Regions from separate parts of the Amycolatopsis sp. NPDC114484 genome, predicted to be linked through region 2. Evidence: riboswitches for the same ligand, from Rfam matches in the RefSeq annotation. Region 2 holds a riboswitch; the other holds the start of a gene.
What was found. A riboswitch is a leader RNA that binds a small molecule or an ion and turns the genes downstream of it on or off. The one in region 2 is predicted to bind thiamine pyrophosphate.

Region 1: linked by a shared signal. The riboswitch ahead of thiO (glycine oxidase ThiO) and the one ahead of ACZ7SW_RS36810 (thiamine ABC transporter substrate-binding protein) in region 2 are both predicted to bind thiamine pyrophosphate.

The regions. Positions count from the first base shown of each region.
Region 1 is NZ_JBVKDQ010000009.1:92,530-96,827, forward strand. Features, by position in the region: gene thiG (thiazole synthase) at 1-630, opposite strand, end outside; gene thiS (sulfur carrier protein ThiS) at 633-833, opposite strand; gene thiO (glycine oxidase ThiO) at 833-1,921, opposite strand; TPP riboswitch at 1,918-2,023, opposite strand; gene thiE (thiamine phosphate synthase) at 2,054-2,719, shown strand; gene ACZ7SW_RS22710 (hypothetical protein) at 2,953-3,747, opposite strand; gene ACZ7SW_RS22715 (threonine ammonia-lyase) at 3,902-4,298, shown strand, end outside.
Region 2 is NZ_JBVKDQ010000022.1:8,647-12,944, reverse strand. Features, by position in the region: gene ACZ7SW_RS36825 (hypothetical protein) at 1-557, shown strand, start outside; gene ACZ7SW_RS36820 (DUF3592 domain-containing protein) at 626-1,051, shown strand; gene ACZ7SW_RS36815 (4a-hydroxytetrahydrobiopterin dehydratase) at 1,433-1,723, opposite strand; TPP riboswitch at 1,748-1,859, shown strand; gene ACZ7SW_RS36810 (thiamine ABC transporter substrate-binding protein) at 1,891-2,958, shown strand; gene ACZ7SW_RS36805 (ABC transporter permease) at 2,934-4,298, shown strand, end outside.

The sequences.
Region 1 (4,298 bases), on a different contig from region 2:
CCGGGTCACCGCTGTCGACAGAAGCACCGCCGAGCAGCCGAGTTCCATCGCCAGCGTGGCATCCGACGCAGTACCGATTCCCGCGTCCAGCACGATCGGCACCGACGCGCGCGAGACGATCAGTTCGATGTTGTGCGGGTTCCGGATGCCCAGCCCAGTGCCGATCGGGGCGCCGAGCGGCATCACCGCGGCGCAGCCCGCCTCCTCCAGGCGGAGGGCGAGAACCGGGTCGTCGTTGGTGTAGGCGAACACCGTGAACCCGTCCGCCACCAGGCGTTCGGCCGCTTCGAGGGTCTCCAGCGGATCGGGCAGCAGCGTCCGGTCGTCGGCGTGCACCTCGAGTTTGATCAGGTTCGTTTCGAGCGCCTCGCGGGCCAGCTGGGCGGTGAGCACGGCTTCCGCCGCCGTCCGGCAGCCCGCGGTGTTGGGCAGCAGCTCGATGTCCAAGCGCCGCAACAACTCCAGCACCCCGGAGCCGCCCTCGGCGTCGGCTCGGCGCATCGCCACGGTGGTCAGCTGGGTGCCCGACGCGACCAGCGCGCGTTCCAGCACCTCGAGATTCGCCGCGCCACCGGTGCCGATGATCAATCGCGACGACAGCTTGTGTTCGCCGATGATCAGGTCGTCCATGCTCAACCTCCTTGAACCGCGGTCAGCACTTCGAGGTGCGCGCCCTTCGGCACGACCGCTTCTTCCCATTCGCCACGCCGCACGACCTCGCCGTTGACCGCGACGGCCACGCCCCGGCGTTCCGCGCCCAGCGCGTCGAGGACCGCGGAAACGGTGCTGTCGTCGGGAAACTCCCGCCACTCGCCGTTGACCTTGATCTCCATCAGACTCGCTCCTTCTCGACCAGCCGGGCGGGCGTCGCCGCGGCGACCTCCGGCGACGGGGCTTCGCCGGCCAGCCACGCGACCACAGCGTCCGCAGTCGCGGGTGCCATCAGCAAACCGTTGCGGTGATGCCCGGTCGCCGCGTACACGCCTTCGCTCACTTCGCCGATGTACGGCAACGCATCTCGGCTCGCGGCGCGCAGTCCGGCGGCGACTTCCACCAGCTCGTACTCCGTGATGCCGGGCAGAATCCGTTCCGCGTTCTCCAGCAGCTCGCGTACGCCGCGCGCGGTGACGGCCTGGTCGAAACCCGCTTCGTACTGCGTCGCGCCAAGGACCAGTTCGCCGTTTTCTCGCGGTACCAGATAGATCGGCCGTCCTTCGACCATCGCGCGCACCGTGTACGGCGGAGGCGGCAGGCAACCCCGACGCGGACGCAGCCGCAGGATCTCCCCCTTGAGCGGGCGTACGGCGTGCTCCAGCAACGGATGCAGCTGACCGGTCCACGCACCCGCGGCGAGAATCACCGGACCGGACACTTCGGAGAGGCTCTCGAGCCGTTCGCGACGGAACTCGACCCCACGCTTCGTAGCCGCTTCGCTCAGCGCTGTGAGCAGTTTCCGGTTGTCCACGGCTAAATCGCCCGGCACACGCAGGCCGCTGCGAACCGCGCCAAGGCCCGGCGCGAGCCGCTTCGCCGCGCGGCCGGTGAGTGTCTCGACGTCGCGGCCGAGCGAACGCAGGTACCCGGCGAGGATGTCGAGGTGCCCGGCGTCGGCGCTGTCGAACCCGACGACGATCGTGCCGTGCTCGGCCAGCCCGGGATCGGTCCCTTCGGCACCGAGTTCCCGCGCGAAGCTGGGCCAGCGCCGCAATGACGCTTCCCCCAGGCTGAGCACGGCTTCCTCACCCGGCCACGCCTCGGTGACCGGGGCGAGCATCCCGCCGGCCAGCCAGGACGCGCCGCCGCGCACCGGATCCGGGTCGATGACCGTGACGCGCCATCCAGAGACGGCCGCGCGCCAGGCCGCGGACAGCCCGATGACGCCGCCGCCGACGACAGTGACGGTTGTGGTGCTGGTGTTCACAGTGGAATCACGCTCCCTGCGCCGGCATGACCCGGATCAGGTTCCACGGTCGGAGCGGCAGCTCCCTCTCAGCCCGTGCCTCGGGCTCCCGTGCGGACTCCAACACCGTAGCGCGCGGGTAACGTCACCGCCATGCCTGCCTTGACCGGAGACCAAATTCGCACCCGTCTCGCCGACGCCCGGCTGTACTTGTGCACTGACGCCCGTGCTTCGCGGGGAGACCTTGCTGAGTTCGCTGACGCCGCGTTGGCGGGTGGCGTCGACATCGTGCAGCTGCGGGACAAGACCGGGGGCGCGCCGCTGGAGGCCAAGCAGGAAATCGCGGCGCTGGAGGTGCTGGCGGAGGCCTGTGCGCGGCACGGGGCGCTGCTGTCGGTGAACGACCGGGCGGATGTGGCGCTGGCGGTGGGGGCGGATGTGCTGCATCTGGGGCAGGACGATATTCCGGTGTCGCTTGCGCGGCGGGTGCTGGGCGACGACGTGGTGATCGGGCGGTCTACCCATTCGGCGGAGCAGGCCGCGGCGGCGGCTGGTGAGGACGGGGTGGATTACTTCTGCACTGGGCCCTGTTGGCCCACGCCGACTAAGCCTGGGCGGTTTGCGCCTGGGTTGGGGTTGGTTCGGTCTACCGCGGCTCTCGGGACTGAGCGGCCGTGGTTCGCGATCGGCGGGATTGACGAGGCTCGGTTGCCGGAGGTGCTGGAGGCGGGGGCTTCTCGGGTTGTGGTTGTTCGGGCTATTACTGAGGCTGAGGATCCTAAGGCTGCTGCGGAGGGGCTTAGGGTTCGGCTTTCTTAGGGGGGCTCGTCGCCTGGCGGCGACATTGCTGCGGTGTTGCGTGGGGGCACCCCGAAGCTTGATTGTGATGACGGTCTGAGGGTGCTTGTCAAGGCGGGAAAGATGCCTTGACAAGCACCCTCAGACCGCATTTTGGCTTCGTATCGGGGTGCGGGGGTGGTGTGGGTGCGTGGTTCGGTGGGTGCACCGGTGGCGGTTCGTGGTGGTCTGTGAGGACAACGGCGGAGGGAGGGCTACTCGCCTGCGTTTGACGGGACTGCGGGGGCCGTCGGAGTCTGGCTGGTGCTGGGGGCCTGCGAGCTCGTGCTCGGCTTCGAGGACGTTGACGGCGGGCGGCTCTGCTGCGTCTGCTCCGAAGGCGGCGGAGCGCTGGGCGTAGTCATGGGAGTGGACGTCGGGTTGTTCTGCTTCGACTCGCCTGGCGGAGGGGTCTGCGGCGCAGTACTCGGCGCGTTGTCCGGGTGGTCATCCCGCTGCTGGCTGGTATCCGGCTGCCGAGGGATCAGCCCGGTAGACACGCTTCCCTTGGTCGTCCAGTCAAGCCCCAGCAGAACGACCAACGCGACGACGAACGCCACCACGCTCGAAGCGATGATCAACGGCCACCGCAGCTTCCGCAGCTTTTCGCCCAGACTGTCCGACTTCTCCGGCTCGGTCGGCTTCAGCTCGGACAACCGGACCGTGGGCATGTTCGCCAGGTCAGCCGGGAGATACGCCGTTGGCGCCTCGCCGGGGGCGGTTGGCTTGTCGCTGGGCACCCGCACCGGTGCCAAGCCGCCGCGACCGCGTCGCGCAGCGGTTTCCATCGCCTTCCGCGCGGCATCACGAGTGCGCTGCAGAGAACGCAGGTACAACTCGCCGCCGACGGTGCTGACCACGCTGGCCACTCCGGCGCCGATGACTGTTCCCGCGACCCCCAGCGTCGAACCCAGCAACGCGGCGGTGACCGCCGCCAGCGCGGCGGCGAGCACCGAGGTCGTCCGGAGTTTCTTCTTGTCCTCCGCGGTTTCCTTCTGCTCCTCGCTCATGATTCCGATCTGATCGTTTCCCAGCCGTTGTCCCTGTTTCTTCAACGGTTAAGTCGTCTGAGGTGCTCCCTTCGTTGCCCCGGCGTGAGGGACGCCACGTTGACTGTCCAAAATGGATAGACTAAAGCTCACACATTCCTGACATACTCGCCCCATGCACCTCGTGACGATCTCCGACATCGAAACCGCGGCCGAGCGGGTGAAGGGCACCGCGGTGCACACTCCATTGCTGCGTCAGCTCTGGGTTCCCGGCGAGTTCTGGGTGAAACCCGAGAGCCTGCAACCGATCGGCGCGTTCAAGATCCGCGGCGCGTACAACGCGATCGCCGCACTCACCGACGTCGAACGGAAACGCGGCGTGGTCGCGTATTCAAGCGGCAACCACGCGCAAGCGGTCGCCTACGCCGCCCGCGAATTCGGGATTCCCGCGGTGATCGTGGTGCCGGACGTCACTCCGCGGCTGAAGGTCGAAGCCACTCTTCGCTGGGGTGCGGAAGTCCGCGAAGTGCCGATCGCGGAACGGGAATCGGCGGCGCTCGCGCTCGCGGAGG
Region 2 (4,298 bases):
TGCTCGCGCCGTTTCCGGGGCGGAACGTGGCCGGGGAGCGGTTCTGGGCGACCGGGTCGGTCGTGGTCTCGGACTTCCGGGCGCTCGGGGACGGGAGCTGGAGCGTGTCGACCCCGTTCGTGTTCGGTACGGGGGCGCTCGGCGCCGGGCTGGTGGTCGGTTCGCTGGCGGGCGGGGCGATCGCTAAGTCACGAGCACGGCGGGCGGCGGCAGCGGCCGCGGTCCCGCGCTGGGTGCCGATCGCGCACGGCGCGCTGTACCTGAGCGAGCACGGATTCCATCTCCATACGCCGCAGGTGAACGCGTGGCACTGGGCGGGCGTCACCGGTGCGGAGATGGTCGCCCCGGGCGTCGTGCACGTGACGGGGAACGGCGAAAGCGGCCCGGTGTCCTGGCTGATCCAGTCGGAGTGGGCCGAGCTGCTCTTCGTGACGTGGGCGAACGCGGTGCATCCCCGGCATCCGCAGCTCGTCACCGGGCAGTGGCTGCCGCCGGGCTGGGTCGAGCACGCGAAGTGGCACCACCGGGTCCCGGCCCCGCCTCCCGGCGAGCTGTGACCTGACCCGCGAGGGGCAATTTCGGGGAAACGTCCCGCTCGCGCCGATTATCCGGCGAAGATGCCCCGGTGCGTATCGTTCTCTATGCCCTGTGGGGCGCATTCATGGTCGCCCTCGTGGTGAGTTCCTCGATCCAGCTGAGAAAAGCCAGCCGCCGCAAGAAAGGGCTGGCGTCGTGGCCGCGGACCCAGGCGGTGGTGACCGGGTACGACCGGCGCCGCGGCGGGGCCGATCTCGACAGCCGGACGGTCTACTACCCGAGGTACGAGTACCGCGGGCCGGACGGCCAGGTCCACGGCGGCAAGTCCGAGACGGTCGGCTGGAGCGAGCCGCGGCGGAACGCGACGCTTCAGGTGGCGGTGAACCCCGGGAACCCGGCGGAGTCGGTCCCGGAAGGGCCGGTCCGGATGGGGTTGGTCGGCTGCGCGTCGATCGTGATCGGGCTCATCGGGATCGGCATGTTCTTCTTCATCCGGATGTTCCCGCTGCCGTGAACCGGCCGGGGCTCAGCCGAGCAGGCCGAGCACGATCATCGACAGCAGGACGACGGCGGTCGAGAACGCCGCGACCCACGTGCGCTGTGCGGCGGTGAGCTGGGCGGATGTGCTGTTCATGGCGGGTCCTAGCGGGGCGAGTGCCGACGATTACCGCTGGGATAGCGCCTTGATCTAGCTCACTGTTACCGCTTGTGATCAAGGTCACGCCGATTGCGCGCGGTGTGCCACAGCACCCCGCCCGCGGCGGCCACCATCAGGCCGAACGAACCCATCCCCACCACGAGTGCCTGGACCATCCCGGCCTCCTCTCATCGCGTCTGTCCGGGAGACGCGCGAAAGGGTCGCTCGTTATGCCAGGGTTGCGGACGTCACACCTGGTCAGCGGGCCGCCAGCACCTCGTCGATCTGCCCGGCGAGCGCGAAGTCGCGTTCGGTCAGGCCGCCCAGATAGTGGGTGCTGAGGCGGAAGGTCAGGGTGCGCCAGCGGATGTCGATGTCGGGATGGTGGTCGGCCTCCTCGGCGAGTTCGGCTACCCGGTCCACCACCTCGATCGCCGCCGGGAAGGACGGGAGTTCGACCGTCCGCACGATGGTGCCGTCCTCGCGCCGCCACTCCGGAACGCCGCCGAGGGCCTGCTCCACCGCCGAGTCGTTCAATAGCTGAGTCATCACTCCATGGTGTCGGCTACGCTGCGGCATTGCCACGGGAGTCCGGTACGCCGGGCTGAGAGGCGGGCCTCGCACCCGCGACCGTTCGCACCTGGATCCGGATCATGCCGGCGTAGGGAGGCCGTATCGCTCTCCCTCATCCGGCGCAGTGCAGGAGGGGAAGAATGATGTCGCGGACCGTCCGCACGGTGGCCTGTCTCGCAGGAGTCTCGGTGCTCGCCAGCGCCTGCTCGCTCTCCAGCGGCGACTCCGGCGGGTCGTCCGCGAGCTCTGACCAGCAGACGCCGACCGTCACGCTGGTCACGCACGATTCGTTCGCCGCCCCGCAGGACGTGCTCGACGCGTTCCAGCGCCAGTCCGGGATCAAGCTCAAGATCCTCAAGTCCGGCGACGCCGGCGCGCTCACCAACAAGCTCGTGCTCACCAAGGGCAGCCCGATCGGCGATGTCGCGTACGGCGTCGACAACACCTTCGCCTCGCGCGCGCTCAGCGAGGGCGTCTTCCAGCCCTACACCAGCCCGGAGGCCGACCGCGGCCCACAGCGTTACTCCGTCGACCCGCAGCACCGGCTGGCGGCGGTCGACCTCGGCGACGTCTGCGTGAACATCGACCCGGCCTACTTCGCGAGCAAGGGCCTCCCGGAGCCGAAGACCTACGACGACCTCGCCGACCCCAAGTACAAGGACCTGACCGTCGCGGAGAGCCCGGCCACCGCGTCGCCGGGGCTGGCCTTCCTGCTCGGCACGGTCGCGAAGTACGGCGAGAACGGCTGGCAGGGCTACTGGCAGAAGCTTAAGGACAACGGCATCAAGACCGTCAGCGGCTGGGAGGAGGCCTACACCAAGGACTTCTCCGGTTCGTCGGGCAAGGGCCCGCGGCCGATCGTCGTGTCCTATGCCTCGTCGCCGGCCGCGGAGCTCGGCGAGGACGGCAAGCCGCGCACCAAGGCGCTGCTCGACACCTGCTTCCGCCAGGTCGAGTACGCGGGCGTGCTCACCAACGGCAAGCAGCTCCCGCAGGCCCAGAAGGTCGTCGACTTCCTGCTGTCGCAGCAGTTCCAGACGACGGTCGCGGCCAACATGTACGTCTACCCCGCGCGCCAGGGCGTCGAACTGCCCGCGGGCTGGGCCACCGCGGCACCGCAGCCGCAGACGCCGGCCACCATGCCCGCGGACAAGGTGCAGGCGGGCCGGGAGAAGTGGATCGGGGAATGGCGCTCGCTCATGGGCGCGTGATCCCCGCGCGCACCATCGGGCTCACGCTGCTCGGCTTGCTGCCGGTCGCGTTCCTGGTGGTGTTCTTCGCCTGGCCGGTCGTCGCGATCGTCGGCCGGGGGTTTTCCGCGGGCGGCGTCGACACTGTCCTCGGCGATCCGCAGACGTGGCGGCTAGCCGGGTTCACGCTGGCCAGTGCGGCCGCGTCGACGGTGGTCGCGGTGCTCGCCGGGCTGCCGGTGGCGTATCTGCTCGCCCGCGTCCGGCTGCCGGGTGTCGGCTTGGCGCGGACGATCGTGCTGGTTCCGTTCGTGCTGCCGACGGTCGTCGTCGGCCTGGCGTTCCGGGCGATCTGGCCGGACGGCGGCGTGCTGCCGCTCGTGCTGGCCAACGCGTTCTTCAACGTCGCGGTCGTCGCGCGCACGGTCGCCGGGTTGTGGGCGCATCTCGATCCGCGCGCGACCGAGGCGGCGCGGGCGCTCGGTGCCTCGCCGTGGCGGGCGTTCCGGTCGGTGACGTTGCCTGCGCTCGGCCCGGCTGTCGCGTCTGCTGCCGCGGTGGTGTTTCTGTTCTGCGCCACCAGTTTCGGTGTGGTGCTGATCCTCGGCGGCGGTAGCTACCGGACGCTGGAGACCGAGATTTACCTCCGCACGGTCGACCTGCTCGACCTATCCGGTGCGGCTGCGCTGTCGTTGATCCAGTTCGCGGCTGTGGTCGCCGCGCTGGTGCTTGGCGCGGTGGCACGCCGGAAGCGGGAGAACGCGGTGAAGCTGCGGTCCGCGCAGGTCACGGCGCGTCGGCCGCGAGGCGGGGAGTGGTGGACAGTCGGTGCTGCGGCCGTAGTGCTCGGCCTGTTGCTGACGCCGATCGTCTCGCTGCTCCTCGAGTCAGTGTCCACTTCGGACGGATGGAGCCTCGCCGGGTACCGCGCGCTGAACACCGTGGGGCAGAACGGCGCGCTGCAGGTGTCCGGCTGGATCGCGGCGCAGAATTCGCTCGCCGCAGCCACTGATGCGACGCTCTTGGCGATGGCCGTCGGACTGGTCGCGAGTGTGGTGCTGGTGGCGCTCCGCCGTTCGCCGGGAGGGCTCGCGCGCGGGATGGGTGAAACCATGGACGTCGCGTTGATGCTGCCGCTAGGCGTCTCAGCGGTGACCGTCGGCTTCGGCTATCTCGTGACGCTCGACGCGTTGCCCGGCGACCTCCGCACGTCGCCGCTGCTCGTGCCGTTCGCTCAAGCGCTGGTGATCATGCCGCTGGTGGTGCGGATGATCCTGCCGGTGCTGCGCGCGGTCGACGTCCGGCTGCGCCAGGCCGCCGCGACGCTCGGCGCGAGCCCGGCGCGGGTGTGGCGGGAGATC